Regions from separate parts of the Clostridium senegalense genome, predicted to be linked through region 1. Evidence: riboswitches for the same ligand, from Rfam matches in the RefSeq annotation. Region 1 holds a riboswitch; the other holds the start of a gene.
What was found. A riboswitch is a leader RNA that binds a small molecule or an ion and turns the genes downstream of it on or off. The one in region 1 is predicted to bind S-adenosylmethionine.
Positions count from the first base shown of each region.

Region 1 (17,052 bases):
AAAAGTACCTAAAGGTGCAGACATTGCTGCATTATCTGCTATGAAGTCTAATTCTTTAAATGAAACCCCTACTTCCTTAAGAGTGGTTGGTGCTCCTATTTCTTTATAGTAATTTTTAAGAGCCTCAATTGCACTTAATGCAGCTTTTTCATCATCACACTCATTTATATTAAAAATATTTCTACCCATTTTAGCAAATTTACAGACATCTTCTTTATAAACATATTTCATCCATGCAGGCATAATTATAGCAAGACCAGTACCATGAGATATATCATTTAAAACACTTAATGAATGTTCTATGGAATGAGATGACCAATCTCCAAGTCTTCCTAAGCCATTAAGACCATTTAAAGCTAAAGTTGCAGCAAAAGAAAGCTCACATCTAGAATTATAGTTGTTATTATCATTAATAAGAATTTTAGAATGTTTTATTACTGTTCTTATAATGCCTTCGGATAATTCATCTACCATATCTGTATTTTTAGTTCCACCAAAATATGCTTCAAACACATGAGTTATAGTATCTACAGCACCATTAACAGTTTGTTTTGTAGGGAGTGTAGATTGTATTGATGGGTCAAGAATAGATACTTTAGGATAAAGCAATGGAGAACCAAATGACCATTTTTTACCTTCATCTTCGTTTGTTATTACACCACCACAGTTCATTTCAGAACCAGTTGCAGAAAGGGTAAGAACAGTAAATATAGGTAGTGCTTTTGTAAGTTTACCATTACCTTCAAATAAATCCCAAACATTGCCATCATAACAAGAACCAGCAGATATAGCTTTAGCAGAATCAATAACACTTCCACCACCTACAGCTATGATTGCTTTCAAGTTATTATTTTTAACTATATCTATACCTTCTTTAACTTTAGAAAGTACTGGGTTTGGTTTAACACCAGAAAGTTCTATAAACTCTATATTATTATTTTTAAGAGATTCAGTAACTAAATCATAAACTCCATTTTTGAAAATAGATCCTTTACCATATAATAAAAGAACTTTATCAATTGATTCAGCTTTTATGTTAGAACCAATTGATGATATTGTATCTTTACCAAAAACCAATTTTGTAGGGTTTTTATATGAAAAATTCAACATTATAATATCACTCCTAAAATTTATTTAAATATTAATTGAAATTATACAACTACTATATTGATAAATCAATAAAATAATTGTTTTACTTATTCATTTATGTAACATTATAATTTTAATAAGTTTTTTTATAAATTAGTATATAGTAAATATTATCTTAAAACTACGTAAAATTAAAAAGAAACAGTTATATAACTGCTTCTTTTATTGCTTTAAGTACACCACATTCTTCATTTGTATCTGTTAGATAGTTACTAACTTTTTTTACAGCATCCACAGCGTTTCCCATTGCATAACTATATTTACATGCTTTAAGCATTTCTAAATCGTTATAGTAGTCTCCAAATGCCATACTTTCACTAAAAGAGATGTTAAGTTTATTTTGTAAAAACTTAATAGCAACACCTTTATTAGCATCTTTATTCATAATATCAAGCCAAATATTACCTGAAGTTACAACTTTGAGCTTGTCTTTATATTTTTCATTAAAAATTTCATAAGAGTTTTCATTAGCCCCATTAAAGTCACATAAAGTAAATTTTAAAATTTCATCATCTATTGTAGCTATATCATCTACAATTTCTACATTTTCAAAGTATTTTTTAATTTCATTTACTACAGATGATTTATTGGTTTGTAAATAAGCTGCCTTTTTTCCACATAGAAGAATATAACAGTTGTCAAAAGTAGCAGCTAATGAACATAATTCAGGTATTATGTCTTTAGAAATACAATTTGAATATAATTCTTTACCATTTTGAACAATGTAAGTTCCATTTTCAGCAGCGAAAATAATGTTATTTTTTACTTTATCAAAAGTTTTAACTAAATTATGATATTGTCTTCCAGATGCAGCTACAAAAATTATGCCTTTAGAATTTAGTTCAGAAAGCACAGAATAAAATTCTAAAGGTAAAATACCGTTAGAGTCTAGTAAAGTTCCATCCATATCGCTTGCAATTAATTTTATCATATTGATCACCTTTTCTTAAGTTTGTTTATTAATTTATCTAAATGTGAGAATTTAAGATTAATATATAAGTTATATATTAAATTTAATTCCTACTTGCTTGTTTCATTGAAGTTATAGGGTTCCAAATTTATTCATTTATCAAATGAGAAAACTCAAATTAATATTTTTTCAATAACTAACAGATTATTTTAGTTAAAAGTTAAGAGTGAATAGTGAACAGTTGTGGTTATTACTACTCACTTCGTTCCTAGTAATTTCCAACGTATCTTTTTATAAATTTGTAAAGCAAATTATATTGATATATTTTTTAAAATCATTTTCAGAAAGTGGTTACCACTTTCATCCTAAACTCATAATTCTTAAGTAAATATATTTGCACTTATTTTTCTCAACTGATAACAAAAATTTATTCAATAACTTTAGAAAGTTTTTATACAAAATGTAGTGTTAAATTTTAAGTAATTCGGAGCATGTCTCACTATTTTAGGTATCTAAGTTTTGGAATGGATAATTTTAAAAGTCAAATTGAAAACCTATATTTAATGAAATTTATGTTTTCAATTAATTATAATATAAAATATTTTAAAAATAAAAAGATTAACTAAAACGAATAATCAGAATATATGTATAATTTTTTCTCCAATACTGATACTATTTATGAGATATATTTAAGATTTAACACATGAAAGGAGTGAATAATATGTCACATAAGAATAATAAGAACAGTAAGGATAATAAAAAAGCAGGTCAAAAGACTAAAAAAGAATTAGAAAAAATGAATATGGAAACATCAAATGAAGTAGGTGTTTCTAAGGAATCTAAAAAATTAGGAAAATCACTTAAATAGCTGAATATATTTTAAAAGGGTATGAATAAAATTCATACCCTTTTAAAATATATAAGAAAAATTATTAATTAGCAGGAAGAATAGCATTGCCATATTTATCGTCTATAAAATGTTTTGTTTCATCACTTTTAAGAAAATCAACAAGCTCTTTAAGTGCATTATTGCTCTTGTTTTCAGAAGTGGTAGCTATAATATTAACGTATTCATTTATATCAGATATATCTTCTGAAAATAATGTAGACTTAGTATCAAGTCCAGCATCTAATGCATAGTTTCCATTTATAATTGCAATATCAACATCTTCTAGTATTCTTGGAAGTTGAGAAGCTTCTATAGATTTAATTTTAAAATTTTTCAAGTTATCTTTTATATCTTTTTCTGTTTGTATAGTTTTATTAGAATCTTTTAGTGTTATAAGTTTTTCTTTTTCTAAAAGTTTTAATGCTCTTGTACCGTTTGAACCATCATTAGGTATAGCTATAGTAGAACCTTCTTTTAAGTCGTTTAAATTAGTTATTTTTTTTGAATATGCAGATAAAGGTTCACCATGTATTTCACCAATTGAAATTAAATCAGTACCATTATTTTTATTAAAATCATCTAAATAAGGTTTATGTTGAAAGAAATTAGCATCTAATTCACCAGAATCTAGAGCTTTATTTGGTACAACATAGTCTGTAAATGTTTTAATTTCTAAATTTATTCCTTTATCTTTTAATTTTGTTTTTGCAAATTCTAAAATTTCAGTATGGGGCACTGGAGAAGCTCCTATAACTATAGTGTTTTCATTAGAATTAGTTTCTTTTGAAGAATTTTTAGAATCACTATTAGGTGAACAAGCTGTAAAAATTATTAAAGATAAAGTTAATAAGATTATTGTAAAATAAGATTTTTTCATAAATAAATACCTCCTAAATTAAAAAACTTTTTTGTTTGATTTTTTACATAAGTAATTCCCAATACTTTGAATAAGTTGAACTACTATAATTAAAATTAAGATTGTTAATAAGACAATATTGTTGTTATATCTCATATAACCTTCTCGTATAGCATAATCACCAATACCTTCGCCACCAACTGCACCAGCCATAGCGGAATATCCTATAATATTTATTATTGTAAGAGTTATGCCAGATATAAGTGATGGAATTGCTTCACGGAGCATTACTTTAAAGATAATTTGCATATTTGTTGCTCCGCAAGATAATGCAGCTTCTATAACACCAAAAGGAATTTCTTTAAGAGAACTCTCTATAATTCTTGCCGCAAATGGAGCAGCTGCTATAGAAAGAGGAAGAATTGCCGCAGTAGTTCCAATGGTTGTTCCAACTATAAATTTAGAAATAGGAAATAATGCAACTATTAAAATTATAAAAGGAATTGACCTAAATATATTTATTATAGTATCTAAAAAAGAGTTTAACTTTAAGTTTTCGCATAAATGGTTCTTACTTGTTATTACTAAAATAATACCAATCGGAAAACCTATAATTAAAGAAAAAATAGTTGAGAAAAATACCATGTATAGTGTTTGTAGTAAAGCATAAATCATTAATTAAGAACCTCCCATCCTATATCATTATTAATTAAATAATTACGTATATCATCTAAATTTTCATTAGAAGCAATGTTTACAATAAGATGACCAATTTGAATATTTTGAACAATATCTATGTTCCCAGAGATAATATTTATATCCACATTAAATTTCCTTGAAATATGAGATATTGTAGATGTTGTTGTATTAGATCCTAAAAATGTAAGTTTAACTATAGAATGTGAATTCGTACAGCTATCTTTTATAGAACTAGGAATATTAATATTTTGATTTAAAAAATTTTTAGTTATATTAGAAGTTGGGTTTGCAAAAATATCAGTTACATAACCTTGTTCTACTATTTTTCCTTTATCTAATACAGCAACTTTATTACAAATAGTTTTAATAACATCCATTTCATGTGTTATTAAAATTATAGTTATATTAAATTTTTCATTTATAGATTTTAAAAGAGATAATATTGAATCTGTAGTACTAGGGTCTAAAGCAGAAGTGGCTTCATCACATAAAAGAACTTTAGGATCATTAGCTAATGCTCTTGCAATACCTACCCTTTGTTTTTGTCCACCAGATAGCTGAGAAGGATAAGAATCTTTCTTATCATAAAGGTCAACTAATTTTAAAAGTTCATTAACTTTTTTAGTTATATCACTATCAGACATCTTATTTATTCTTAAAGGAAAAGCAATATTTTCAAAAACAGTAGAATTCATAAGTAAATTAAAATTTTGAAAAATAACACCTATTTTTTTCCTTATAGAAATAAGCTCTTTATCAGATAAATCTAATATATTTATAAAATCATTTGTATTTTTAGAATCTAATATATTTTTAAAAAGGATTTCTCCTTTAGTAGGTTTTTCAAGTAAATTGATACATCTTAGAACTGAAGATTTACCTGCACCACTAGGACCAATAATTCCAAATATGTCGCCTTCGTTAATAGTTAAATTTAAATTTTCAAATCCAATAATCTCTTTTAAATTTTTAGATTTATATATTTTAGTTAAATTATTAATTTTTATCATATTTATTTTCACATCCTCAATGTAATTAGTTTCAAAACTATAAAAATAGCATACTGTATATATGTGCTAAAATTTAGCAATAAAAAAATCCCCTCCAAAAGATAAGAAGGGGATTTTTCTTATCTTTCGGTAAAAACCGCTGGAATTAGCACCTTGCCTAATGAAAGCTGGTTGCTGGGCATCATAGGGCCAGTCCCTCCGCCACTCTGGATAAGAGTATTTAAATTTATATATTTAATTTTAAAAACAAAAAAACCTCTTTAAAGATAAGAGGATAAATATAAATCTTATCTTTCGGCATAACACCGCTGGAATTAGCACCATGCTTTAAAAAGCTGGTTGCCGGACGTCATAGGGCCAGATCCCTCAATCACTCATAATAAGAAACCTATTAAATTTTAACTATATTTTATATTATATAGAAAACAATTAAAATGTCAACATTATTTTTACATTAATACATATAATTGAACATTCTTTAGCATATAAAAAATAATAATACTAATAATAATATATGAAATTGAAGAATTTGAAAAACATAGAAAGGAAGAATAAAAAATATGAAGAAAAAGAGTTTTTTTTTATTTGTAAGTATTATTAGCGTTGTTATTTTTACATCTATAAGTGTTTTTGCGATTTCAGATGATAGTGAATGTAAAGATAATAAAAAAATAGCATATTTAACTTTTGATGATGGACCAACAGAAACAACATTAGAAGTTTTAAAAATTTTAGATGAGGAAAATATTAAGGCTACATTTTTTGTTATAGGGAAATTAGTGGAGGAAAATCCTAATATCTTAAAAGAAATCAAAGAAAAAAATCATAGTATATGTGCTCATACATATACTCATAACAATAATAATTATAACAGTGCTGATGTTTATTTTAATGATTATGAAAAAGTAAAAAATGTTTTAAATAAAAATTTGGATAAAAAAAATTTTGAGTTCATGAGAATGCCTGGTGGGTCAAGTACAGGAATACCACAAAAATTAACATTAAAACAAATTAGAGATGGTTTGGTTAATAGAAAATTAGATTATGTAGATTGGAATGTGTCTATTGAAGACGCAATGGGAATAAACATTCCGGTAGATCAATTAATATCAAACTATTTTAAAGCTATGAATAGCAAAAATATTGACAAATCAAGAATAATAATTCTGATGCACGATGGTGCTTCAAATAAAACCACTCCAAAAGCATTAGGAACAATTATTAAATCTTTAAAAGAGCAAGGGTATGAATTTAAATCTTTAGATATGATAGATGAAAAAGAACGTGAAATTCTTATAGAAAAAAAATTAATAAATAGATATAATTAATTATTAAAAATATAGAACTACACTAATTATATACAAAAAAATGTTGTTTTTTTATCAATAAGTTACTTTATAATTAAATTGTAACAAATCTATGATACTATGTATAATAAACAAAAAACTAAATAAAATTTTAGAAAAGAAAATAACTTCATTAAATTTTTAAAATATAATTGTATCACAATATTAAATGCTTTAATTATAATAACTTAAGGAGATGATTCAGTGGTAAGTGGAAGTTCTATATTTTTTATGATAATTACAATTGTATTAAGTACTATTGTGCCAATAGCACTTATAGTATTTTTAAAAAAGAAATATAATATATCATTAAAATATGTAATAGTAGGGGCAATTGCTTTTTTATTGGCAGTTAAATTATTAGAAGGATCTATACATCAATATGTTTTATATAATAATGAAAAAACTGCTACATTTTTAAGACAACCAATGGCATATATGCTTTACGGTGGTCTTATGGCTGGAATATTTGAAGAAAGTGCGAGGTTTATATGCTTTAAGTGGATTTTAAAAAAAGATAGAAGTTTTGAAAATGGGCTAGCCTATGGATTGGGACATGGAGGAATAGAGGCATTTTTAATAACTGGAGGTATGTATATAAATAATCTCATAACAGCAGTTCAGATAAATACAGGTAATTTTGAAAATTTATTAGATAAGGTGGATACTAATACAGCACAAACATTAATGTATATAAAAGAACAAATGATTCAAATGCCATCCTATACGTGGATTATAGCAGGAATAGAAAGGTCTAGCTCACTTATAATTCAATTAGGATTATCGCTTTTAGTTTTGTATGCAGTAAAAGAAGAAAAGATAAAGTATTTATTCTTAGCTATAATATGTCATGCAGTTATAAATTTTCCAGTTGCATTATATCAAGTTAATGCTATAGAGAATATAATATTCTTAGAAGAATATTTAGTAATAGTTGCTATAATAATTTTATTTATAATAATAAAAACTAGAAAAAAATTAAAAAAAGTATAATTAAATTAAAAAATAAAGGCAATATTATATAAAAACACAAAATAAGTTCTTGTAATGATTTTATTTTAACTTATAATATTAAAGAGATAGAAAATAATAAATAATCATATGAAAAGTAGGTTGATTGTTTTCATCAATTTATTTAGTTAAATGTTTAAAGGAAATTATGAGGTGAATATAATATGAGAGCATTAATAGTAGTAGATATGCAAAAACATATTTTAAGTCAAAAAAATTTTAAGGAAGAAAAAGAAAAAATAAAGGAAATTATCAATATATGTAAGGCTAAAGGTGATAAAATAATATTTACAAAACATGAAGACCAAGATGATGAAAGTCCATTTAATAAAAATTGCGACAGAGGAAATATACATGAAGAATTTGTAGACTACTATGATGAATTAGTAATTAAAACTACACCAAGTGCATTTTTTAAAACAAATTTAGAAGAAATATTAAAGAAAAATAATATAAATGAAGTTATAATTGTAGGTTTTAATACAGAATTCTGTTGTATGTTTACGGCAATAGCAGCTTTTGATAGAGGGTATACAGTTACTTTTATAGAAGATGCTACAGGAACTGTTAATAGTTCTGAAACCTATGATATGGAAGATTTAGATATAAAAGATTTAGTTGGATCGGTGTTAAACTGGTCTGGAAAAATAGATGTTTTGTATTTAAATGAATTTTTAGAATTAGAAAATGTAAAATAAATAAAACAGTGTATGTTAAAATAATTTTAATCATACACTGTTTTTTATATAAAATAATACACACTTGCAAAATTAACAATTTAATGAAGCAAATACTAAAATATCGAAGAAATTATCATTGTTAAAATAGGACATTTTCTTTATCCCTTCTAAGTTGAAATTTAAATCTTCTAATATTTCTTTTGCTAATAGATTAGAACTACAAATATTACATTCTAATCTAATACAACCTTGTTTAAAAAGTTCTGTTCTAAACAAAATTAAAGCTTCTTTTATAAGTTTAGAATTATTATCAGTTATTACAAAATCTATATCAGCAATTTTCCCATTATTAAAAAATTTACTGTGTATATAACCTATATGGCTACTTGTTGCTTTTAATGTTATAAGTAAATATATCTCATCATCTTTAGAAATACTATTTTTTATCTTTTCTTTTTGAGCATTTCTTGATACTTCAGCATAATTTAAAATAAAATTCTTATTTTTTTCTCTAAGTGCATAAATAAAATCTGAGTCCTTAAGTATTAATGGTCTTAAATACAATTTATCATTTTCACAAAACATATACATAAATTTAGCCCTCCAATGTATAGCAATTAATATGAGTAAATTAATAATTTAGTCCACAGCGTATAAGTCATAAGTCTCAAAAATATATTAAATTTTAAATACAAATAGATAAAATCATATCTATTTAATTCCATAGGAACATTTTAGCATTAAATTCAAAATATTGAAACTATCATGTTAAATGTTAAAAGAAATTTAATTAATATAGGGATACAATCTAAAATTTATACATCAAATTTTTTTATCAGTTAAGAAAAATAATAACTATCAGTAAAATATTAATTTGAAATTTTCTAGTTTGATAAATAAGTTTAAAATTTAACTTGGAACCTTAGATTAGTTTGAAGATTAAAGTTTAATATTAGAGAAATTATATGGTATATTTTTAAATATATATGGATAAAATAGTATAATGAATAAAATGTTAATTGCATATAAAAATTGTTAAAAATAGTAAAAATAATTGTTTAAAAAATTTTAAGTGATATAATATATACAAATAACTATTTGGAAAATTTAGAAAATTAAGTATTATTTCAATGAAACAGCAAAGGAGAGTAGTCTATGGGGAAGGAAAAAGTATTAGTTATTGCTGATATTCATAGTAATATGGAAGCTTTCAATGTTTTTTTACAGTATGCAGAAAAAGAAAATGTAGATAAAATTTTGAATTTAGGTGACTTTATACAGGAAGGACCTAATCCTTTAGAAGTTTTTGATATTGTTATGAATGATAAGAGATTTATAAATATTTTAGGAAATACTGATTATTCAATAGTTACTAATTGTTGTGAAGAGTTTACTGACGGTGAAAAGGAACATCAAAAGTGGAATGTTAAGCTTTTAGGTGAAGAAAGGATTAACAAATTAAAAACTGTTCCTACAGAAAGAATAATAGAAATAAAGGGAAAAAAAATTCTTATGGTTCATTCAAGGATAGATAGTATGAATGAATTACCGCTTCTTTATCAGGAAGTAACTTTGGATAAATTTACGGAAGATTATGGAGATGTTTGTGATTATGTTTTAATTGGGCATAGTCATTGCCAAACACTTATTAAATATTGGACAGGAAAACCTATAATAAATCCAGGATCTATAGGATGCTCTAGAGATGGTGGTCATGTAAGCTTTGCAGTTATGGAATTTAGTGATGATGGAACTGTAGACATTTCTTTTAAAAGTATAAAATATAATATAGACAAAACTATAATGGGATTTTTTAATGAGAATGTTCCAGATAAAGATAATATATTAAAATTATTTTATAATTTAGGATAACTTTAATATATCTAAAAAGAAAATAAATAATTTAGAAATGTAAAGGTTAGCATAAATATATTCTATTAATGTACTTTATTTATTATATATAAGAATATAATAACATTAGTCAAAATTTAAAAAGTGTACTTGTGATATACACTTTTAAAGTTTTGACTTTTATTTTTGTGTGAAAATATAATTTGAACAAATAGGAAAAAAAATATATAATTATAACATAACGGATAATTATTATTAATAAGTAATGGTTAAGAAAAAATATAGAGGTATTTGTATGAATGAAGAAAAAATTTTAAGATTAATAGAAGAAAATCCTATAATAATAAAAAATATAAGTAATCCTACAGATAATATGAAAAATACAGCAATAAATAAAAATGGATTAATGATAAAATATATAAAAAATCCAAGTGAAGAAATGAAAAGAAATGCAGTAACAAATAATGTATGGGCAATTGAATTTATTGATAATCCTAATGAAGAGATACAAAAAGTTGTAGTTGAAAATTCGTGGAATACATTAAAATTTATAAAGAATCCAAGTGAAAAAATAGTAAAATTGGGAATCTTGCAAAAAGGATGGGCTATACAATATTGTGAAAATCCAAGTGAAGAACTACAAATTTTAGCTATAGAAAAAGATTATGATTCTATAAAATATATAAAAAATCCAAGTGAAAAAATTCAAAAGTTAGCAATTGAAAAAGATTATCATGCATTAAGATATATTGAAAATGCAAAGGAAAGTATTGAAAGATTGGCAGTTAAAATTAATGAAGCATCAGTGCCATTAGTTAAAGAATTGAATTATGAAAAAAAAGTATCTTTTTTAAAGGAAAATATATTAGCTATAAAATATTTTAAAGATCATATTGAGATTGAAAAAATGGAGGAGATATTAAAAGAGGTTTTTTCCAATGAAGATGTAGATGATAAATATGTTAGAGATTTTTTGAATTGTAAGTCAATTGGTATAAATCAAAATAACATATCGATGGATAAAATTATGTTTATATACAGATTCGGTAGTGCAAAGTGTAAAAGAATTGCAGTAGATGAAAAATTAAAATATTAAAGATAAGGAAGAGTTGAAAGATGAATTTTGAAGATACATTATTAGCAGCGGAATTAATTATTGAAACTAGTGAAGTTCCATTAATAGTTGGAGAAAGTGGTATAGGAAAAACTGCTTTAGCAAAAGAGTTAGCTAAAAAAAATGATTGGAATATATTTGTTATTGATGGTAATTTGTTAAAAGAAGGAGAAATTGGGGGACTACCTACAGTTGATGAATACAAATACTTAGATGAGAATAAATTAGAACATACTGAAAAAAGAACAGTTTATGCAGTTCATACTAAGTTGCAGCAAATTCAAGAAGCTATAAATAATGGAAAGGAAGTATTGCTTTTTATAGATGAAATTAATCGTTGTGAACATACTGTTCAACAAGAACTTATGAACCTAATTTTGAATAAAGAAATAAACGGATATAATTTACATGAATCGGTGAAATTATTAGCAGCCATGAATCCTTCAAGTAAGTATGAAGATGATTTTGATTATCAGGTTATAGATATGGATCCGGCTCAAGAAAATAGATTTGTATGGCTTGAAATGGAAAGCAATGTTGAAAGTTGGATTAAATGGGCAATAAGTAATAAGTTAGATGAAAAAGTTATAGAATTTATATCTACATTTCCTGAATATTTGCATAGTAGTAAAAATGATGAAAGAATAAAAGCAACACCAAGAAGTTTTGAAAGGGTATCTAAAAGTTATAAGTTATATAAAGAAAAAAGTGATAAAATATCTAGAAAAGTATTTTTTAATATATTGAAAGGCAATGTCGGAAGTGAAATTGCTCAAGAGTTTATGTCTTTTATAGAAAGTAGCACATTACCATTAATTACTCATAAAGAAGTATTTGATGAGGAAAGTTTATCAGAAGATGTAATTTTAAGAATAAAAAATGAAAGTCATACAAGATTGTATTTAACTATAAAAAACATATTAATTTTTATGGAAAGCAATGAAATATCTTTAAAAGAAATAGAGCGTTTAGTAGAATTTATAGGATATTATCCCGTTGATTTAAAAATTGGAATTATGAAGGAGATAAAGGGACAATATAAACGTATTTATAAAGAATGTTTAAAAAATGATAATTTTGTAGAAGGATATTTTAAGACGTATAGTAGTATAAATGGATAGGTGAGGGTTATGAAAAGTTTTTGCAAAATAAAGGAAGAATTATACAATGAAATATCTAACATTCAATATATAAAGGACATAAATGATGATTTTGAAGGTAGATTCTTTAAATTAATAGATAAAATTAATTTTTTGTTAATAGATGATAGTGAAAATTTTTATGGATATTTTTTATTGAAAATGAATAGAAAAATAAAATATGATATTACATCACCTACGGCTATAACCTTAAATGTTTCTGGATATACTATATACTTTAATCCAATATTATTTTTAGTATTAGATTTAAATCAGATGAAAACTTCCATTAAACATGAAATTATACATATAATATCGCTACATTTAATAAGAGGTAAAGAATTAAAAAAGAATTTTAGTACATTGGCTATAAATATGGCTATGGATATAGTTGTGAATCAGTATCTAGACTATTTACCACCGTATGCAACAACTATTGATTGGGTAAATTTAAAGTATAATTTAGATTTAAAACCTTATAGTAGTATGGAAGAATATATTTTAGAAATTCAAAGAAAATTAGATTTATTAGATGATAATAAAGATGGTGATGAAGATGATACAAAAATAAATAATGAAATAGAAAAAAAGTATGATGTTGCTAAAACACATGAAAGTTGGGAAAAAAGTGATTTTTATGATGAAGATATTATAAAAAGCATCACAAAAAAGATTGTTAATGACTCTAAAAAGAATAATGTTGATTTTTATGTGGAAAATATACTATCAAATTTGGACTCTAATAGTAATAAAATTTCATGGAATTTATATTTAAAAAAACTTATGGGAACCTTAGAAAAGGGGCGAAAAAAGACAATAACGAGAAGAAATAGAAGACAACCTAATAGATTAGATTTAAGAGGAGAAATTTCTAATCATATTGCTAAAATTGTAGTAGCTATAGATATAAGCGGAAGTATAAGTGATGAGGAATTTAATGTAGCAATAAATGAAGTGATAAATATTGTTAAAAACTATAAATATGAAATTAAAATAATAGAATGTGACACTAAAATTAGAAGGATATATAAAGTTAAAAATTCAAAAGATATAAAGGCTAGATTAAACACTAGAGGTGGCACTAGTTTTTCACCAGTATTTAAATATGTAAATAATACAGATACAAATGTATTAATATATTTTACTGATGGAAAAGGAGAAGTGGAATTAGAAGTTAAGCCAGGAAAATACAAAACACTTTGGATTATATCAGGAAAAGCCAATGAAGTATCACTTAGAAATAAATTTGGAGTAATAAAAAAACTAAAAGATGTGAAAAGTAAGGAAGATACTATAGATATGATGGATGTAAGAAGTGATGGCTGGTCAATGAACAATCAACAACCTATATTATAATAAAATTATATTTTAAAGAACAAAATAAATTAATAAAGTAAGGTGTTTTAGAAGTTAATATGATAATTTTAAAAAGACACCTTTTTTTATTTTGTTTAATAAATTTAAAAAAACAATAATAATTATTTAAAATTTAAATTAAGCTTATGTTGACATTGGTACATTGAAACTATTAAAATATAACTTTGAGTAGAAATGTTAACAATTTATAATTCACAAGGCATAAAAAAATATATATTTTAAAATAAATATTTATTATTTGTGGACTGTGAATTGTGAATTGAAGATTTGGAGGTTTATTATGTTTCAGACCACAGAGTATAAAGAACTAAAAGGAGATTATGTTTTAGTAGATGTTAGGAGTCCACTAGAATATAAAGAAAACACTATTCCAGGTGCTGTAAACATACCACTTTTTAATGATGAGGAAAGAGCTTTAGTAGGAACTATATACAAACAGGAATCTACAGAAAAAGCCAAAAAAATTGGTATGGAAATAGTATCAAAAAAATTACCATCAATATATGATGAATTTTTAAAATTAGAAAAAAAACATAAAAAAATAGTACTTTTTTGTGCTAGAGGTGGAATGAGAAGTGGATCTTTAGTTGCATTATTATCATCACTTGGGATGAGAGTTGAAAAGATTAAAGGTGGATATAAAAGTTATAGAGGTTACGTTTTAGAAGAATTACCAAAGTTAAATGAACAAGTTAAGTATATAGTTCTTCATGGTAATACAGGGGTAGGGAAAACGGAAATATTAAAAAAACTAAAATCTGATGGATATGATATATTAGATTTAGAAGGATTTGCTAACCATCGTGGTTCTATTTTAGGATCTGTAGGGCTTGGTGATGTTAATTCACAGAAAAAATTTGAAAGTTTAATTTTAGATGAACTTAAACATAGGAATAGTGACTTTGTTTTTATAGAAGCTGAAAGCAAAAGAATAGGTAGAGTAATTATTCCAGAGTACATACATGAATCAATGAAAAAAGGAATACATATATTTGTAGATGCAGATTTAGATTTTAGGTGTAATTTAATAGTTAAAGAATATACTAAATGTAAAACATCAAATGAAGAAATCTGTGATTCAATAATTAAAATAAAAAAGATTTTAAGTAAAGAATGCTTAGAAGAATTTTGTGAGAAAGTTATGGAAAATGATTATGAGGAAGTAGTAAAAGAACTTATGGTTAAGTACTATGATCCAATGTATATGCATAGTGCTAATCAATATGATTATGATTTAAAAATTTTCGTTTCTAACATAGAAAAAGCGGCTGAAGAATTGGAGTGTTTTGTAGATAATCATTTAAAAAAGTAAGCAGCTTGTCTTTAGATACATATTTAGAGTATTAAGAGATTCACAAAATTTACAATTTGATTCAAATAACAATTATGAAAAATGGCAATTGGTAATTATTAAAATTAATATTATACTTAATTTAAAAGCAATGTAAAAACAGAATGTAACTATTGATTTTTATATTGTTTTTGTAAAGTTAAGATAAATATTAAGAGATTACTAGTTGTCTATTTTAAATTAATTTAAATTACACAATATATAAAATTTTGTATTTTAATAAAAATAGGTTATAATATATTCCTTGATGTATTTAAAATAGATTTTATAAAAAATACAAATTTTTTTCTATAAATATTAAAGTTTTTTATTTAATATTTATGATAATGAGAAGGTAAATATTTAGATGCTTATTCAAGTGAAATTTATTTATACAAAGGTTTATTTACATTTATAAGATAATAAGAATTAAAGATATATAAGAGTTTAAATATAAATTTAGAACTCTTTAATTTTGAAAATAAATAAAATAATTAACATAGGAGGCTTAAAATGAAGGAAGTTAATAGTTATGAAGTTACGGATTTGACCTCTTTGGAAAAATTAGAGCCTGTAAGAGTAAGACCAGGTATGTATATTGGTTCTACAGGAACTAAAGGATTACACCATTGTATTTGGGAAATCTTAGATAATGCTATAGATGAAGTTGCTAATGGATACGGTGATAGAGCAGAAGTTATATTAAATAAGGATAAAAGTGTAACAATTATAGATAATGGTAGAGGTATTCCTACTGGTATACATCCTTTAAAGAAAAAATCAGGAGTAGAAATGGTTTATACTGAGCTTCATACTGGAGGAAAGTTTAATAATTCTAATTATAAAACATCTGGTGGGTTACATGGAGTTGGTGCAGCTGTTGTTAATGCATTATCTTCATGGCTTCAAGTAGAGGTAATGCAAAAAGGTAAGATTTTTAGACAAAGATTTGAGTATGCATATGATAAGCAATTAAAAAGAAAAATGCCAGGTACACCTGTTACTTCTTTAGAGGCAATAGGTAATACAAAACAAACAGGAACGAAAATAACCTTTTTAGTAGACAAAGAAATATTTGGGAATGTAGACTATAAGTTTGATATTATAGATGAAAGGTTACAAGAGTTAGCTTTTCAAAACAAAGGAATAACTTTAGTTTTAAGGGATGAACGAAAAGAAGAGGCAGTAGAAAAAGTTTATCATTCGGAAAGAGGACTTTTAGATTTTATAGAGTATTTAAATGAAAGTAAAACACCATTGCATAAAGATCCTATAATTTTTAGCGGAGAAAAACAAATAAATGGATTGAATTTAGAAGGTGAAGTTTGTATACAGTTTACAGATTCAACAACAGAGTACATAGCAAGTTATGTAAATAATATTCCAACTACTGAAGCTGGAACCCATGAAACAGGATTTAAAACTGGTATGACGAGAATATTTAAAGAATGGTGTAAAAAACTTAATCTTCTCAAGGAAAAAGATAAAGAGTTTGAAGGTGATGATTTAAGGGAGGGTATGACTGCAATTGTTAAAATAAAAGTTAGCAACCCTATATTTGAAGGTCAGACTAAAACTAAGCTTGGTAATGCTGAAGCTTATTCTATGATGAACGAACTTTGTTATAATAAAATTGGAGAGTGGATTGAAGATAATAAAGAAGTTGCTACAAGCATAATGAATAATGCTAT
Region 1 is NZ_JAHLNC010000001.1:382,005-399,056, reverse strand. Features, by position in the region: gene KQI36_RS02015 (iron-containing alcohol dehydrogenase) at 1-1,110, opposite strand, end outside; gene KQI36_RS02010 (HAD family hydrolase) at 1,295-2,080, opposite strand; gene KQI36_RS02005 (hypothetical protein) at 2,781-2,927, shown strand; gene KQI36_RS02000 (MetQ/NlpA family ABC transporter substrate-binding protein) at 2,992-3,825, opposite strand; gene KQI36_RS01995 (methionine ABC transporter permease) at 3,844-4,449, opposite strand; gene KQI36_RS01990 (methionine ABC transporter ATP-binding protein) at 4,479-5,513, opposite strand; SAM riboswitch class I at 5,630-5,730, opposite strand; SAM riboswitch class I at 5,798-5,899, opposite strand; gene KQI36_RS01985 (polysaccharide deacetylase family protein) at 6,074-6,841, shown strand; gene KQI36_RS01980 (YhfC family intramembrane metalloprotease) at 7,064-7,852, shown strand; gene KQI36_RS01975 (isochorismatase family protein) at 8,035-8,568, shown strand; gene KQI36_RS01970 (GNAT family N-acetyltransferase) at 8,641-9,141, opposite strand; gene KQI36_RS01965 (metallophosphoesterase family protein) at 9,706-10,422, shown strand; gene KQI36_RS01960 (hypothetical protein) at 10,697-11,497, shown strand; gene KQI36_RS01955 (ATP-binding protein) at 11,518-12,636, shown strand; gene KQI36_RS01950 (vWA domain-containing protein) at 12,646-14,010, shown strand; gene mnmH (tRNA 2-selenouridine(34) synthase MnmH) at 14,312-15,343, shown strand; gene KQI36_RS01940 (DNA gyrase/topoisomerase IV subunit B) at 15,875-17,052, shown strand, end outside.

Region 2 (17,052 bases), on a different contig from region 1:
TTTATATATCATTGGAATTTTTCTTTCTAAATTTACGCATTATATTGTTTCTCAATTTCACCTTTGTTTAAAAAATAAGTATAAAATTTCACTTTAAAATTATACCACTTATTTTTTATTCATTCAACTTAAGCACTGATATTTTCACTCTTTCAAATGTATTTATAGTTAATGATTCTCATAAAAAAAATGATGCGAAAAATCGCATCATTTTTATATTTAAATTAATTAAAATTCTTGCTCTATTAAACCGTAATTACCATCTTTTCTTTTATATAAAACATTTGCCATTGATGTGTGACTGTTAGTAAATACAAAGAAGTCATGACCTAAAAGTTCCATTTGTAAAATAGCTTCTTCTGTTGACATTGGCTTTATTGCAAATTTCTTAGTTTTTACTATTTTAGGTTCCTCATCCTCATATTTGTAGTCATCAATATTATTAAAATTTAAATCAACATTTTGTTTTCTCTTTTGTAATTTAGTTTTTTGCTTTCTTATTTGACTTTCCAATTTATCTAAAACTAAATCTATAGCAGCATACATATCTTCATGCTTTTCCTCTGCTCTTAGCCTTACTCCATTGAACGGTATAGTAACTTCTATCTTACATCTATTCTTTTCAACACTTAAGGTTGCATTTGCATTTACTTCTTCAGAGAAATATTTATCTAATTTAGATAATTTCTTATCTACTACATCTCTTAAAGCACTTGTAAGTTCTATGTTTTTTCCCATTGATTTAACATTCATATACTACAACCCCTTTCTCGAGCCAAAAGCATTATGCTTATTTATTAAATTTATTTTGTATTTATATTTTAATATTATTTTTTTAATTTATCAAATGAATTTTTTTGAAAATTTAGACACCATTATAATCATTCACTTTTTCCCACATTATTTTTTGTCTTTACTATATTGTTTAGTATATGCTATTTTCTTGTTGTTATGATATAATTAGAGTAATTGAGTTATTTTATATTTATGAAATTTATCAAATTAATTGTTTATTTGGTTATATATACATTTTTTTATTAACAAACAAAGAAAAGCTAATTGCAACTTACGTTACAATTAGCTTTATTTGCATAAATTGGCTGACCTGGTCTTTGCCCCCACACTCGCCTGCTGGAGATTTCGCTACCCAGAGTTAACTTCTCACTACTAACTCTCTCGCTTTATAGCGGCAGGACTTACTTCTAAGCCGCACCATGATCATTAAAACTTTGTTTAACTTACGTGGATCGTTTTGCCTGCGACTGGCATCGATTTTCAACCACAAACCCAACTTACTTTTTATATTATACTACACTTTTCGTTCCAGTCAAGATAAATACTTTTTTTACTCCATTTTCTTTTAAAGTCTTACTACAATTTATTAATGTTGCTCCTGTTGTAACTACATCATCTATTAGTAAAACATTTTCAAAGTTACTATTATTACTTTTAACTGATTTAAAGCATCCTTCTACATTTCTCCATCTCTCCCAAGATGTTAAACCTATTTGATCTTTTGTTTCTTTAACTTTTTTTATAAGTTGTTTACAAGGTATATCAAGTTTTTCTGATAATTTTTTTGCAATAACTTTTGCTTGGTTATACCCTCTTTTATTATAAGTTTTTTTACTAATTGGTACAAAAGTTATAACATCTATTTTTATATTTTTTTGTATAATTAACTTTTTCATATAGTTTGCTAATATTTCTCCGCAAGTAAAATCACTTTCATATTTTAACTTCATAACAATGTCTCTCATTACTAATTTATGTTCTGCTATAGAATAGCATTTATATTTTTCACCATTATGATATATATAAAATGGTTTATCTATAATCTCTATATCCTTTTTACACCTAGTACATAAATTATGTGATAATGCATAATCTTTACAGACAACGCATGCATTATTATCAGGATATATAATATCTAATATACAATTTATTATATATTTTGAAGTCTTATAAATCCCTCTTCCCAACCTTTCTTATTTAAATTTCTCATTATTGATTTAGCCTTTTCTATATCTTCATTTTCATCTTTACAAATAAAAATTATTTCTTTCCTCATTACCGATTTAGCTCTTTCAATTTTACTAACCAAATAAACTAAGTTCTTATAATTAAATTTTTTATCATCTGCAAAAAACACCATTATATTTATATCAGTAAGTTTTTCGTTATGAAATTCATCATAGTCATCAGTTATTAATATACCTGTTTTACTTTTTAGAAATGCTTTTATAGAGCTTTTATCCTTTTTCTCTTTTATAAAATAAAATACATCCTTTGTTAGCTTTTCTCTTAATTTATCCATATATAAGTACACACTTATAACTTTATCATTGCTAGGAACATATATTATTGTCTTTTTTTCTGTGGCAATTGTCCAACTTATGTATTCATAAGCTACTAGTGGCAAGTCCTCTTCCATATCTATTTTTGTAGTAATTACCCTAGGCTCTATAAGAGGAGTATTATATTTATTTAAAGGAAAATATATGGATAAAGCTTTATCAAATATAGGTTCAATAGAGTATGATATTATTGTTCCTCTACTTTTAACTGCTTTTGACAATATATTTTTTATATTTTTTTTAGATTGAAATGGCATATATCCAAGCTCATCAAATATTACCAAATCATATTTTTTATCTAAATACAATGCCCTATTATAATCACAAAAATTTACCTTAGAACTATCTTCATCAGTTTTTTCATCTAAATATACATAGTCATTATTCTCTAGGTAACTTATAAGCTCTATATTTTCTTTTTCTTCATTTACAATATATAAAACAGATTTATTATTACTTATGCAATAATTTATTGCATCTAAAAATATAGTAGCTGTATTATAAAAATAAGAAATTACATTTATTATATCCGTATTATTTTTTACATATTTTAAAACTTCTTTAATAACGTATTCTTTTCCTTTAATCATATTTCAAATAAATCTCCTTACTAAACTCCAAATATTTCACTTATCCTCCACTTCAAGCCTGAATATCTTTCAAAAGTTCTATCATTATCTTTCATAAAAGATACTGTTTTTTTATCTCCAACTAAAACCACTAGTTGTTTTGCTCTAGTAACTCCAGTATATAAAAGATTTCTATTCATAAGCATTGGAGGGCCCATAAACATTGGCATTATAACTACTGGAAACTCACTTCCCTGACTTTTGTGGATAGTTATAGCATAAGCTAACGTCAACTCATCTAAATACATATCTTCATATTCAACAACTTTGTCATCTTCAAAAACAACTGTTAGATTGTTATTTTCATTTATATCATAAACATATCCAACATCACCATTAAATACTCCAAGCCCTGTACATTCCGCATCAAAAACCTTTTCTTTCTTAGTCCATTTTAAACTGTAATTATTTTTTGTCTGCATAACCTTATCTCCAATTCTAAAAACCATTTCTTTGAGTTCCTTTTCTGGTTTATTAGCACTTGGTGGATTTAAGATTAATTGCAACTCTTTATTTAGATTATCAACTCCTGCTATACTTTTTTTCATAGGAGATAATATTTGTATATCCTTCATTTTATCCCAGTTAGTATTAAATTTCGGCAACCTTATACTTATTAAAGATATTATTTGTTCTAATATATTTTTGCTATCTATACATTGTATAAAGTAAAAATCACTACCTTTTGAATTTAGTATAGGCATCTTACCATCATTTATTAAATGGGCATTAACAGTTATCATACTTTCTTTACCTTGTCTAAATATTTCATTTAACCTTACTGTTTTAACAACACCACTTTCAATTATATCTCTTAAAACGTTTCCTGGTCCTACAGATGGTAACTGATCAACATCACCAACTAGTATTAGCCTTGTGCCTGTAAATATAGCGTTCATCATGCTATTCATTAAATTTATATCTATCATAGATGCTTCATCAACTATTAAAACATCACACTCTAACTTTCTGTCGGTTAATAATTCGCTTTCTTCTTCTTCCTCCGATGCGCCCATCTCTAAAAGTCTATGTATAGTTTTAGCCTCTCTTAAAGTAGTTTCACTCATCCTTTTAGCCGCTCTTCCTGTTGGTGCTGCCATATTAACCTTCATTCCAGCTTTTTCAAATATACTTACTATACAGTTTATTATAGTGGTTTTTCCTGTTCCTGGTCCTCCTGTTATAACCTCTATTCCATTAGTCATAGCTCCTTCTATTGCTTCTATTTGACATTTAGCTAACTGTATATTCTGCTCTTTTTCAAAGTTTTCTATTTCCTCATCATAATTAATCTCTAATTCATCATATTTAGTGGTACATAATTGAACCAGTTTCTTTGTAACTCCCATCTCAGCATAAGCATATTGAATTGTAAATACACACTGAACATCATCTATATTTTCTACTTTAATTTTACCTTCAATTATATTTTCTCTTATAGCTAAATCAATATTTTCTTCATCTACTTGTAAAACATCTATAGCTCTTTTTATAAGTTTTTCTAACGGCATGTATGTGTTACCTAATAAACAAAATTCATTTATTATATATTTTATTCCACTTTTCACTCTAAATATAGAATTTTTTTCCACACCTAAGCTCATAGCTATCCTATCTGCCGTTTTAAACCCAATTCCATTTATTTCTTCTGTTAATATGTATGGATTATCTCTTACAATAGCTACAGAACTGCCTCCAAATCTTTTATAAATTTTCATGCACTGATTAGCAGTCATTCCATAGGTTTGAAAAAATATCATTATATTTCTAATCTCTATTTGTGCGGAATATGATTTCATTATTAATTTTATTTTCTTTTTTCCTATACCATTAATTTCTTTTAATCTATCTATATCTGTATCTAATATTTCTAACGTCTTTTCTCCAAAATGATCTACTATTTTTTTTGCAGTAACAGGTCCTACCCCTGAAATAATCCCACTTGATAAATATTTTTCTATTCCTAGTTTACTAGTTGGTAAAATTTCTTCTATAGATATAACTTTCATTTGCTCACCAAATTTTTCATGTGTAACCCAATCACCTGTAACTTTATATTGACCGCCTTCTTTAATGTAAGGTATTACACCAACTATTGTATGTCTTTTTTTTCCATCTTTTAGATGAGCTATTGTATATCCATTTTCTTCATTTTTAAAAATAATATCCTCTAGTATCCCTGTTATATCTGACATAAAAATCTCTCCTAAAATTGTTCTTTTGAATATTATATCATAGAGCCATACTATTCTCATTTATTAATATACTTGACAAATGTTTAGGCTTTCAAACAAACATGATATTTATCCATATTAAATATAAAAGACACACCTAAAGGTGTGTCTTTTATATTATAAGTATTTTTTTATTTCTTCTACTTTATCTAATTGTTCCCATGGAAGATTTAAATCATTTCTTCCAAAATGACCATATGCTGCTGTTTGTTTGTATATTGGTCTTCTTAAGTCTAATTGTTTTATTATAGCACCTGGTCTTAAATCAAATACATTCTTAATTATTTCTATTATTTTTTCATTAGAAATTTTTTCTGTTCCAAATGTATCAGCTTCTATAGATACTGGATTAGCAACTCCTATAGCATATGCAAGTTCTATTTCTATTTTATCAGCAACACCAGCTGCTACTAAGTTTTTAGCAACCCATCTAGCCGCATAAGCTCCTGAACGGTCAACTTTAGTTGCATCTTTTCCTGAAAATGCTCCGCCACCGTGTCTTCCATATCCACCATAAGTATCTACTATTATTTTTCTTCCTGTTAAACCAGAATCTCCTTGTGGTCCACCTATAACAAATTTACCAGTTGGATTTATATAGTATTTAGTATTTTCGTCTAATAATTCTGCTGGAACAACAGCTTTTACAACATGCTTCATTAAATCTTCTCTTATTTGTTCTTGTGTTACAGTTTCACAGTGTTGTGTAGATATTACTATTGTATCTATTCTTACTGGAGTTTCATTTTCATATTCAACTGTAACTTGAGTTTTTCCATCTGGTCTTAAATATTCTAATGTTCCATTTTTTCTAACTTCTGTTAATCTTCTTGAAAGTCTATGAGACATAGCTATTGGAAGTGGCATATATTCTGGAGTTTCTTTACTTGCAAATCCAAACATCATACCTTGATCTCCAGCTCCAACTGCTTCTACTTCATCCATTTCTTGTCCTCTTTTTTCAATAGCTTCATCTACACCCTGTGCAATGTCAGGTGATTGCTCATCTATTGATGTTAATACTGAACAAGTTTTATAATCAAATCCATATTTTGCTCTTGTATAACCTATTTCTTTTATTGTTTCTCTTACTACTTTAGGAATATCTATATAGCAATTTGTGCTTATTTCACCCATAACTAACACCATTCCTGTAGTTACTGCTGTTTCACAAGCTACTCTTGCATGAGAGTCTTTTGCTAATATACTATCTAATACTGCATCAGATATTTGATCACAAATTTTATCTGGATGCCCTTCTGTTACTGATTCTGATGTAAATAATCTTCTCATTTTCAAATCTCCTTTCAAATTTCCGTTCTAATCGAAGAGAGTGGCCTTAAAAATAATACAAGGTATATTTATTATTACAAAATCCTTGTAACTACTATTTTTATGCAATAAAAAACCTCTTCTTTGATAAGAAGAGGTCGAAATTTCGTACTCGCACTCTCTTATCTTGCAGAATATTTCTGCAGGAATTGGCACCATTGTGCTACGCACCGGTTGCCGGGTTTCATAGGGCCCTTTCCCTCCACCTCTCTGGATAAGAGTAATTATATAATTTTATGATACAATATTATCATTAAAATACATCACTGTCAACAATATATTATTTGATTTATATGGTAAATATATTCAATAATTTAATTTATTTAAAAATAAAAACACTTTAGAAAATCTAAAGTGTATGGTGGAGGAGGACGGATTCGAACCATCGAAACGAAACGTAACAGATTTACAGTCTGCCCCCTTTGGCCACTCGGGAACTCCTCCATTTATGGAGCTGGCAATAGGAATCGAACCTACAACCTGCTGATTACAAGTCAGCTGCTCTACCGTTGAGCCATGCCAGCATATTATTATATTTTAAGTTTAATGGTGGTCACAACAGGGTTCGAACCTGTGACCCTCTGCTTGTAAGGCAGATGCTCTCCCAGCTGAGCTATGCGACCGTGTTATATGGTGGAGGAGGACGGATTCGAACCATCGAAACGAAACGTAACAGATTTACAGTCTGCCCCCTTTGGCCACTCGGGAACTCCTCCACTTATGGAGCTGGCAATAGGAATCGAACCTACAACCTGCTGATTACAAGTCAGCTGCTCTACCGTTGAGCCATGCCAGCGTATTATTTATATTTTAAGTTTAATGGTGGTCACAACAGGGTTCGAACCTGTGACCCTCTGCTTGTAAGGCAGATGCTCTCCCAGCTGAGCTATGCGACCGTGTTATATGGTGGAGGAGGACGGATTCGAACCATCGAAACGAAACGTAACAGATTTACAGTCTGCCCCCTTTGGCCACTCGGGAACTCCTCCACTTATGGAGCTAGCAATAGGAATCGAACCTACAACCTGCTGATTACAAATCAGCTGCTCTACCGTTGAGCCATGCTAGCGTGTTATTTTTAGTCGGTAACTTCGACAAGGTTTATTTTATAATCTTGGAGTATTTTTTTCAAATCCAAATTTAGCCTTTACAAGCAATTATTTTAAATTTATTCTTACTTTCTAAGTTTTTCTCTCTTTTTCTTACCAATTTACTTTGTTAAATTAAAATCATTTTTAAAATTCTTTAGTTATTTCTTTGTTTATAAAAGGTTTGGCAATTTCTTTAGCTTCTTTAATTTCTTCTTCTGTTAAATATTTTTCTAATACAGATATAACTTTTTTTACACCTAAATCTTTATTTTCATAATTTAAATATTTAACTATATTATTAAATTCTTTTTTAGGTACTTTATATGCAAATGTTATTAGTTTTTTCTTTTCTGATAAGGATACTTGTTTTAGAACTTCCTTTGCTTCTGCCCTCACTAGCTCTTTATCTAATTTTTTTTTATTTTTATTGTAAGAATCAAATTCTTCAACTGTAACATCACCATTATTCTCAAATTCTTTCATGTCATCATAAAAATATTTTTTATTTTTATACTTTCTTACCTCATCATAAGTATTAATATTTTCCTCATTATTTTCAATAATCTTCTCTTTTAAAGCTTCTTTAGTATTCTCTTCATTTTTTTTCTTATTAAAAATCAAAGGATCTGAATAACTCTTGTTTTGGTTTTCCTTTGCAATTTCATCATTTTTTTTAATTTTTTCAGACTCTATATTAATTTCATTTTTTACAACTAAATCCTCATGATTTCTATAGACATTCAACATAGTACAACTATAAATTATAGTACACAAAATTATTATACATGAATATATTTTTTTTATAATTATCACTCCCATTTAATATTATGAACATAAAAAATTTTATATATACTTAATTATTAACAAATCCAAAGACTCATATTCAAATGTATACTTACATAAAAAATATTTTTATTTTTTTCTAAATGTTTATAATCACATTCTGTTTTTTTGCATATATATTATTAAGCGCATTTTTCATATTTTTACATTTATACAAATATTATAGAAGATAATAATTAAATTTTATTTTGTATAAATCAATTTTAAGTTGATACTTAAATTTCTTTAAAATGAATCACAATTCTCTAGGAGGTGCAATCAGTGACTAAAATTAAAACCCATTATAAAAATCCCCTAGCTTATTACAACTTAGCTACTTTTATTAAAGATTATTTAGATGAAGATACTATTATTATATGTATAGGTACAGATAGATGCATAGGCGATTGTTTAGGTCCACTAGTTGGAACCTGTTTAAAAGAAAATTTTTTCCCTTTACCTGTTTATGGAACAATTTCTGATCCTATACATGCATTAAACTTAGAAAATAAGTTGAATGAAATTAAACTTAAACATCCTAATTCAAAAATAATAGGAATTGATGCTTGTCTTGGACCACATTCAAGTATAGGTGAAATACAAGCAAGGGACTTTTCCATAAACCCTGGCAAAGGTGTCGGAAAATTACTTCCACCAGTAGGAGATATGTCTTTAATCGGAATTATAGATTCTAGTGATGATACGGAATTATTTACAAATAGAAATATAAGATTAAACCTAATTATGCAATTATCTAAGGTTATAACAAAGGCTCTTTTGCATTCATATTACTTAGCTTTTGATAACTCATCTTTTATTTAAATTTCCCATAATTTTAAATAATAAAATGACACAGTAAAAAACTGTGTCATTTTATCAATCAAATTATTAATAAAAAGATAGGTCTTGTCCTCCAAAGGAATCACCCATTTTATCTATAAATTCTAATGCTTTTCCTGTTCCTATTGCAACACATGAAACAGAATTTTCAGCTACATATACTGGTACCTTTGTATAGTCTTGTACTAATTTATCTAGACCATCTAAAAGTGCTCCTCCACCAGTCATAACTATGCCTTTTTCAGCAATATCTGCTGCTAATTCTGGTGGTGTTTTTTCTAGTACAGCATGAGTACACTCCGCAATTGAAGCTACTGCTTCTCTTAAAGCTTCTCTCATTTCTGTAGAATTAACAGTTATATTTTTAGGAAGACCTGTAATTAAATCTCTTCCTCTTATATCCATGTCAATTTCTTCATCTTTTTTATAAGCTGATCCTATGTTTATCTTTAAATCTTCAGCAGTTCTCTCACCTATCATTAATTTGTGTTTTTTTCTTATGTATTTAATTATAGCATCATCAAAATTATCTCCTGCTACTTTAATAGATTCTCTAACTACCATTCCACCTAAAGATATAACAGCTATATCTGTAGTTCCTCCACCAATATCTATTACCATATTTCCACTAGCTTTAGAAATATCAAGTCCTGCTCCTATAGCTGCTGCTAATGGTTCCTCTATTAGATAGACTTTTTTAGCTCCTGCATTTCTTGCTGCATCTTCAACAGCTCTTCTCTCAACTTCTGTAGATTCACATGGAACACATACTACAACTCTTGGTGCTGCTTTCTTATTTCCACATGCTTTTTTTATAAAATGTTCAAGCATTTTTTCTGTAACATCATAATCTGAAATAACACCATTTCTTAAAGGACGTATAGCAACTATATTTCCTGGAGTTCTTCCTATCATTTTTCTAGCTTCTTCTCCAACTGCTAATACCTTATTTGCATTTTTTTCAATTGCTACAACTGAAGGCTCTTTTAATATAACGCCTTTTCCTTTCATATAAACAAGGACTGTAGCTGTTCCTAAATCTATACCCATGTCTGTTCCCATACCGAAAAAAAACATACTTTAATTCACTCCTGCTCTTTCGTATTTTAACTAAAAGTTTAGCTTTAAACTAAATAACTCTTATATTGTCTAATTATAATACGAAAGGCTTTATCCTTCAATTGTTTTATATTTCATCTGTGTAGCTTTTCCACCTCTGATGTGTCTTTCTGCCTTATTTAAATCCAATACATTTTTAGCTTCTTCTGCAATTTGAGCATTGATTTTAGGTAATCTTTCGGTCATATCCTTGTGTATAGTACTTTTACTTACACCAAATACAGTTGCTGTTTTTCTTATAGTTTCTTGTGATTCAATTATATATCTTGCAACTTGCAATACTCTTTCTTCAATGTAGTCTTTCAACGTGTTGCCTCCTTAATCCTTATATATTTATAAATATGCTTATATTTCCACATAAATTACTTATGTATAAGCCATTCTCTGAATAATTCAGAAAATGGCTTTAATAATACTAACTATTTTTTATAATTCACATATTTACTAGGATCTATGTTTTCACCATCTTTTAAAACTTCAAAATGTAAGTGAGAACCATATTCTTCATATGCAAATGTAGTTGTGTTTCCAACTTTACCAATTTCTTGAGAAGCCTTTACTGAATCTCCTTTTTTTACAGCTACTTTTTCTTGCAGATTAGAATATTTACTTACAATTCCATTTTGATGATCTATTTCAACATATGTTCCTTCTGATGAAGTATCTACATTTTTAATAACACCATTCATCATTGCAACTACAGGTGTACCTTCTTCAACTTTTACATCTATACCAAAGTGTGGTCTATAATCCTTAGTTGAAGACATGTAAACAGGGTCTTCTGTGTATGAACGAGCTAAACTTCCATCTACTGGTTTAACTGATTCACTATCTGTTGCATTTGAAACTGATTGACTTTCTGCATTTTTTTGAACTTGTACTTCTGGAACTGCTTTAAGCTCATCTTTTTTTACTTGTAATGCATCATTATAAGTTTTAGGTTCTACAGTTGCTCCATTAGTTTGTTTGTCCTCTTTTGTTTCTTTATTTGTCTTTTGCTCCATTGCTGGTAATTGCGCTACATCTTTTTTATCCTTAGATGTTGTTAATATTGTTACTGTTGCTACTGCACATAGGCAAACAAATAAAATTACATAAAATCCTTCCTTTTTAAAAAATTGTTTAAATTTTGTTTTCTTATCCATAAAAACACCTCCACTAGTATTGTTGTCCTATCTTTTTAAGTTAATTCACTTTTCTTATTATTTTTTCTCGTTTTTTTTCGACTTTTTTCTTATATGTTTTTAAAAATAAAGAACTCATGGTAACCATGAGTTCTTATGGACTTTCAGATTCTAACTTAAAATTTATATATCTATTAAACATGAACTTTTTTAATTATATAAACTATATACTAGTAGATGCTTATGAAATAATTCTTTCTTAATTCCTTATTATTTATATTATTTTTTATTTATTTGTTCCAAAGTTATTCCTGTATAATAATGCTGTAATATATCCTTATAGGATTTCCCTTCACTAGCCATATTATTAGCTCCCCATTGACTCATTCCTACTCCATGACCAAATCCTGTACAGCTTATTTCCATGTCATTATCTAAATAGTTTATTTCAAAATTAGCTGAATTTAAGCCATAAAGACTTCTAAATTTAGGTCCACTAATAGTTACTGTTCCTAATTTTATACTCTTTATACTTCCACCATCAGTTCTTTCTAAAATTGTTATTTGATCTTTTATATTATTCAATGTCATATTTGCATTATACTGACTATTAGCTTTTTCAATAAAATCTGCATAGGAAATTGAGACTACACTTTTATATCTTGGCGCATTCTCTTCACCTTTACTTTCAACACTTCTTAAATATGGTAGTGCATTTACAAAAACATCTTCTGAATTTTCAGTTTTGCCACTACTGGTAGAAAAGTAGTATGCTCCACTAGCAAGCTTTCCCTGATAAGCTAGCACCTGTCCCTTTGTAGCATTTACAGCTTCCTCTACTTTTTTCCAATTACTTTCACCTTTAACGCCCCACATCTGGATTTTCTCTTCTTTGCTTAAATATACTTGACAATGAGTTGTATCACAAAGATCTGATCCATTCCCTTTACTACATCCACCACCTATAGCTTTTGTATGGGCTACTGTATATGTTCTAGCAGCTACTGCTTGAGCTTTCAGTGCTTCTATCTCAAAATTTATTGGCATTTCACTACTTATAACGCCTTTAACATATTCTTCTATAGGTAGTTCAACCACCTTATCTTGCTTTGTTAAATAAACCTTAACTTTATCTATCTTTATATCCTCTACTAAGTTTTTTTCAGCCACTTTATTCTTCTTTATATCTCGTTTACCAATTTCAAAAGAACTAATATTATTATTTTTTTCTTTAATATTACCCCCTAATATAAAATAAGTAGACCCAAGTAAAAACATAACTCCTAGTGCTACAAATGTTAAAACTGATATTATCTGCGATGCCATTTTTTCACTTATACCTACACTATGAGTATTCAACTTAATTTTATTTTTAAAATTTCTCATTTTATCCTCCTCTCGTTTCGTAAGTTAAAACTTTAAATAATAGGCTATTTGTTCTTTTTATTCAAAGTTTATTAAGAAGAGTTATCAAATATAACATATTTTTTAAAATATTTTTATAAATTCAAAATTAAACTTATTTATAGTTATTTTTTAGAGTTTCAAATTAATTTTTAAAACAAAAAATAGTCACTCATAAAATTTGAGTAACTATCTTTTAAAATTAAATTTCTTCTTCTATATTTATTCTTTTAATATCAGCACCTAATTTTTGAAATTTCTTTTCAATTTCAACATACCCTCTATCTATATGGTATATATCTGCTATTGTGGTTTTTCCCTTTGCACACAATCCTGCTAATATTAGACAAGCTCCTGCCCTTAAGTCTGTTGCTTTGACTTCTGCACCTGTTAAAGATTTTACACCTTCCACAACTGCACATCTTCCATCTATTTTTATATTTGCACCCATCCTTACAAGTTCTCTTACATGCATAAACCTATTTTCAAAGATAGTCTCAGTTATCATACTAGTACCCTTAACAACGCTTAATAGACTCATCATTTGAGCTTGCATATCTGTAGGAAATCCAGGATATGGCATAGTTTTTATATCTATTGGTTTTAAATCTGCACTTCCATCTATAACAATAGTATTTTTACTTGCTTCTATCTTTACTCCCATTTCCTTCATTTTTGCTATTACTGGTTTTAAATATTCTTCATTTACATTAGTTAATTTTATTTTACTTTTAGTTATTGCTGCTGCAATCATAAATGTTCCTGCTTCTATCCTATCAAAAATAGGAGTATATTCTGTTCCAATAAGCTTATCTACTCCGACTATTCTTATGGTATCTGTGCCTTCTCCATAAATTTTTGCGCCCATACTCTTTAAAAAATTTGCAAGATCTATTATTTCTGGTTCTTCTGCTGCATTTTCAATTATAGTTTCACCTTCAGCTAGTGACGCAGCCATCATTATATTTTCAGTAGCTCCTACTGATGGAAAATCTAAATATATTTTTGCACCTTTAAGTTTATCTGCTTTAGCTTCAACAAATCCATGTTCTGTTATAATATCTGCTCCTAATGCAGTTAATCCTTTCAAGTGTAAATCTATAGGTCTTGACCCTATATTACATCCTCCTGGCAAAGATATCTTAAAGTATCCGAACCTTGCAAGCATAGCACCCATAATCAAAAATGATGCCCTCATTTTTCTTACTAACTCATTACTAACTTCTTCTAATTCTAAATTTCTAGTATCTATTTCTACTTTATTATCTTTTCTTAAAATTATCTTAGCATTTAAAGATTGTAGGACTTCATAAAGAACATTAACATCTTCTAATTTAGGAATATTATTAAAAATACAAACGCTATCACTTAATATAGTTGATGCAAGTATTGGTAATACTGAATTTTTAGCTGAACTAATCTCTACTTCGCCATTTAATCTTTTGCCACCTTTTATAATAAACTTTTCCATGTTATTCCTCCATAAATAGTGCTATTTTAAAAAGCTACAGTTATTTCTGGGGTTCCTATTATTAAATAATTTTCTTTGCTGTATTTCATAATAGCAAACTGAAAATCAATTTTTTTTCTAAAGATTTCTTTTGAATTATACATCTTAGTATTGCAAATAGTACTAAATCCATTCTCTAAAGGCACCGTTTCTAAATCTGTAGCCCCATTTTCATCTAAAAAATCTACTATATGCTTATTTAGCAAATTGCAATCTTCACCATTAAAATTAGATTTTACATATAAATACTGATTTATATGCTTTTCATTTTTAAATGTGGCCTTTGTTAAATTCTTTAGAAAATCTAAATTATTATATTTTGTCTTTTGGCTAACTGTCATTTTTATCATATTATCTTTATAATCAATTTTTTCTATAATTACATTAAGATTATCAATTTTAACTTCTATATAATTATTATAATTTTTAACAATTACTTTTTCTTTATCATAACCATAAAAACTTATACTTTTCTTTAATTCTTCACAATAACTATTTATATCTTTTTTTTCTTTAAATATAGTTTCAACTCCAACTTCAATAATTTCTGCTTTAGATATATTTAAAACTTCACCAATTATATCTCTTTTTTCTATAGCCTTTGAGCTTATTGAATTTAAACAAACCAATATAAAAATCATAAAAAGTGCTATAAGCTTTTTTAAAAATTTCTCCATAATTACCCCTCCACTTTTAAAAGTATTGACAATAATTACTGCTTTATACACTGGTTTGTCACAGATATACGTTATTAATTTTTTAAATTAGAAATAAGATAACATAATTGGTTATTATAGATTACATGTTTATAACTTATATACACTTATATCTATAATCTTTTATGTTATCCTAATTAATATAGTGAAACATGCTTTAATTTTAACTTGCCTAAATTTTTAATTACAATTATGAAATTAGTGATTTTTAAGCATACATTCACTATTAAGGGTGTTCAAAATTTACAATACATAAGCCAAAACATAATTTTAAAACATTATACAATAAACTAAATAAATATATAGATTATAACTAAAGTTATAATTTAATTTCTTTATAAATTTATAGAAATTTTGAATATATATTATTAATATATATTTTTTTCCTGTTTTTGTGCATATTAGTGTTTTTTTTACAATATATACATCTAAAAATAATGCTATCTTGATTAAAGATAGCATTATTTTTATGTAAACATAGATGAAAATGGGGCTACTTCTTTTAAAGTATCTATTGCCTTTTCTAACTGTAAATATTCTTTTCCATCTATATTAACTGTATTATCTTTGAATGTCTTAACAGTTTGGTTATATTGATTAACTAAATTTACTTTTGATGCATCGGATATTCTAATGTTTTTATTTGGATTTTCAGTTTTATTATTCATTTTTATTCCTCCTAACATAATATAATTTTCTATTAAATTATATTGTTATTATGCTTATAAAGTATTTACTTTATCCTTAATATTTGTTAAGTTATTATTCCACCTTTTCTATTTATTGAAAAAAAAATCGCCTTTAAATTTATTTAAAGGCGATTTCTTTATAAGTTTAATCTTAATAAAGATCTTTTAAGAGCTAATTCAGCTCTTTTTACATCTATTTCATTTTTATTTTTAAGTCTATCTTCTGCTCTCTTTTTAGCTGATTGAGCCCTCTCTTTATCTATGTCTTCAGGCCATTCAGCAGCATTACATAAAATAGTTACTTCATTTTTTCTAACTTTAATAACTCCACTTGATGTAAAGCACTTATATTCTTTACCATTTACATCTTGAAAGTTAGCTATAGTTGGAATAACCTCGGATACCATAGCCATATGATTTGGTAATATACCAAATTTACCATCACTACTTTCTGAGTTCAACTTTACAACATTACCATTATAAAGTTCTTTATCTGGGGTTACTATTATAAGCTTAAAACTATTTTCCATAATATAACCGTCATTGTAAAACGTTAAAATTTAATCATTTTACTTCCTAATTCATCAAGTCCATCTTATTATATAAATAAAATGAATGGTCTGACTTTCCAAAGGCTTAAACTCCCCGCTTTAACAGGTACTAATCAATACTTCATTGCTTATTGGACGGAATCCTTTCTATAAATATTGACCATAATTATATAGAATTTATTCTGATAAAGTTTTAGCTTTTTCTATAGCTTCTTCTATTGTTCCAACAAATAAGAATGCTGCTTCTGGAAGAGCATCATGCTTACCTTCTAATATCTCTTTGAATCCTTTTATAGTTTCTTTTAATGTTACATATTTTCCTTTTATTCCAGTAAACTGTTCACCAACTGTAAAAGGTTGAGATAAGAATCTTTGTACTTTTCTCGCTCTACTAACTACTATCTTATCTTCATCAGAAAGTTCGTCTACACCTAATATTGCTATAATATCTTGTAACTCTTTATATCTTTCTAATATATGTTTAACTTTAGTTGCTACATCATAATGCTCTTCTCCTATAATTCTTGGGTCTAGCATTCTTGATGATGATTCTAAAGGATCAACTGCTGGGTATATACCCAACTCAACTATAGCTCTTGATAAAACTGTAGTTGCATCTAAGTGAGCAAATGTA
Region 2 is NZ_JAHLNC010000007.1:39,595-56,646, forward strand. Features, by position in the region: gene hpf (ribosome hibernation-promoting factor, HPF/YfiA family) at 229-753, opposite strand; gene KQI36_RS12275 (ComF family protein) at 1,305-1,982, opposite strand; gene KQI36_RS12280 (hypothetical protein) at 1,946-2,947, opposite strand; gene recD2 (SF1B family DNA helicase RecD2) at 2,968-5,181, opposite strand; gene metK (methionine adenosyltransferase) at 5,338-6,513, opposite strand; SAM riboswitch class I at 6,672-6,773, opposite strand; tRNA gene KQI36_RS12295 (tRNA-Tyr) at 6,912-6,996, opposite strand; tRNA gene KQI36_RS12300 (tRNA-Thr) at 7,002-7,076, opposite strand; tRNA gene KQI36_RS12305 (tRNA-Val) at 7,100-7,175, opposite strand; tRNA gene KQI36_RS12310 (tRNA-Tyr) at 7,184-7,268, opposite strand; tRNA gene KQI36_RS12315 (tRNA-Thr) at 7,274-7,348, opposite strand; tRNA gene KQI36_RS12320 (tRNA-Val) at 7,373-7,448, opposite strand; tRNA gene KQI36_RS12325 (tRNA-Tyr) at 7,457-7,541, opposite strand; tRNA gene KQI36_RS12330 (tRNA-Thr) at 7,547-7,621, opposite strand; gene KQI36_RS12335 (hypothetical protein) at 7,788-8,390, opposite strand; gene yyaC (spore protease YyaC) at 8,748-9,287, shown strand; gene mreB (rod shape-determining protein) at 9,354-10,382, opposite strand; gene spoIIID (sporulation transcriptional regulator SpoIIID) at 10,476-10,730, opposite strand; gene KQI36_RS12355 (M23 family metallopeptidase) at 10,844-11,569, opposite strand; gene spoIID (stage II sporulation protein D) at 11,828-12,934, opposite strand; gene murA (UDP-N-acetylglucosamine 1-carboxyvinyltransferase) at 13,155-14,423, opposite strand; gene KQI36_RS12370 (hypothetical protein) at 14,450-15,139, opposite strand; gene KQI36_RS12375 (hypothetical protein) at 15,646-15,846, opposite strand; gene KQI36_RS12380 (F0F1 ATP synthase subunit epsilon) at 16,005-16,397, opposite strand; gene atpD (F0F1 ATP synthase subunit beta) at 16,596-17,052, opposite strand, start outside.
Region 2: another riboswitch for S-adenosylmethionine. It lies ahead of metK (methionine adenosyltransferase); the one in region 1 lies ahead of KQI36_RS01990 (methionine ABC transporter ATP-binding protein).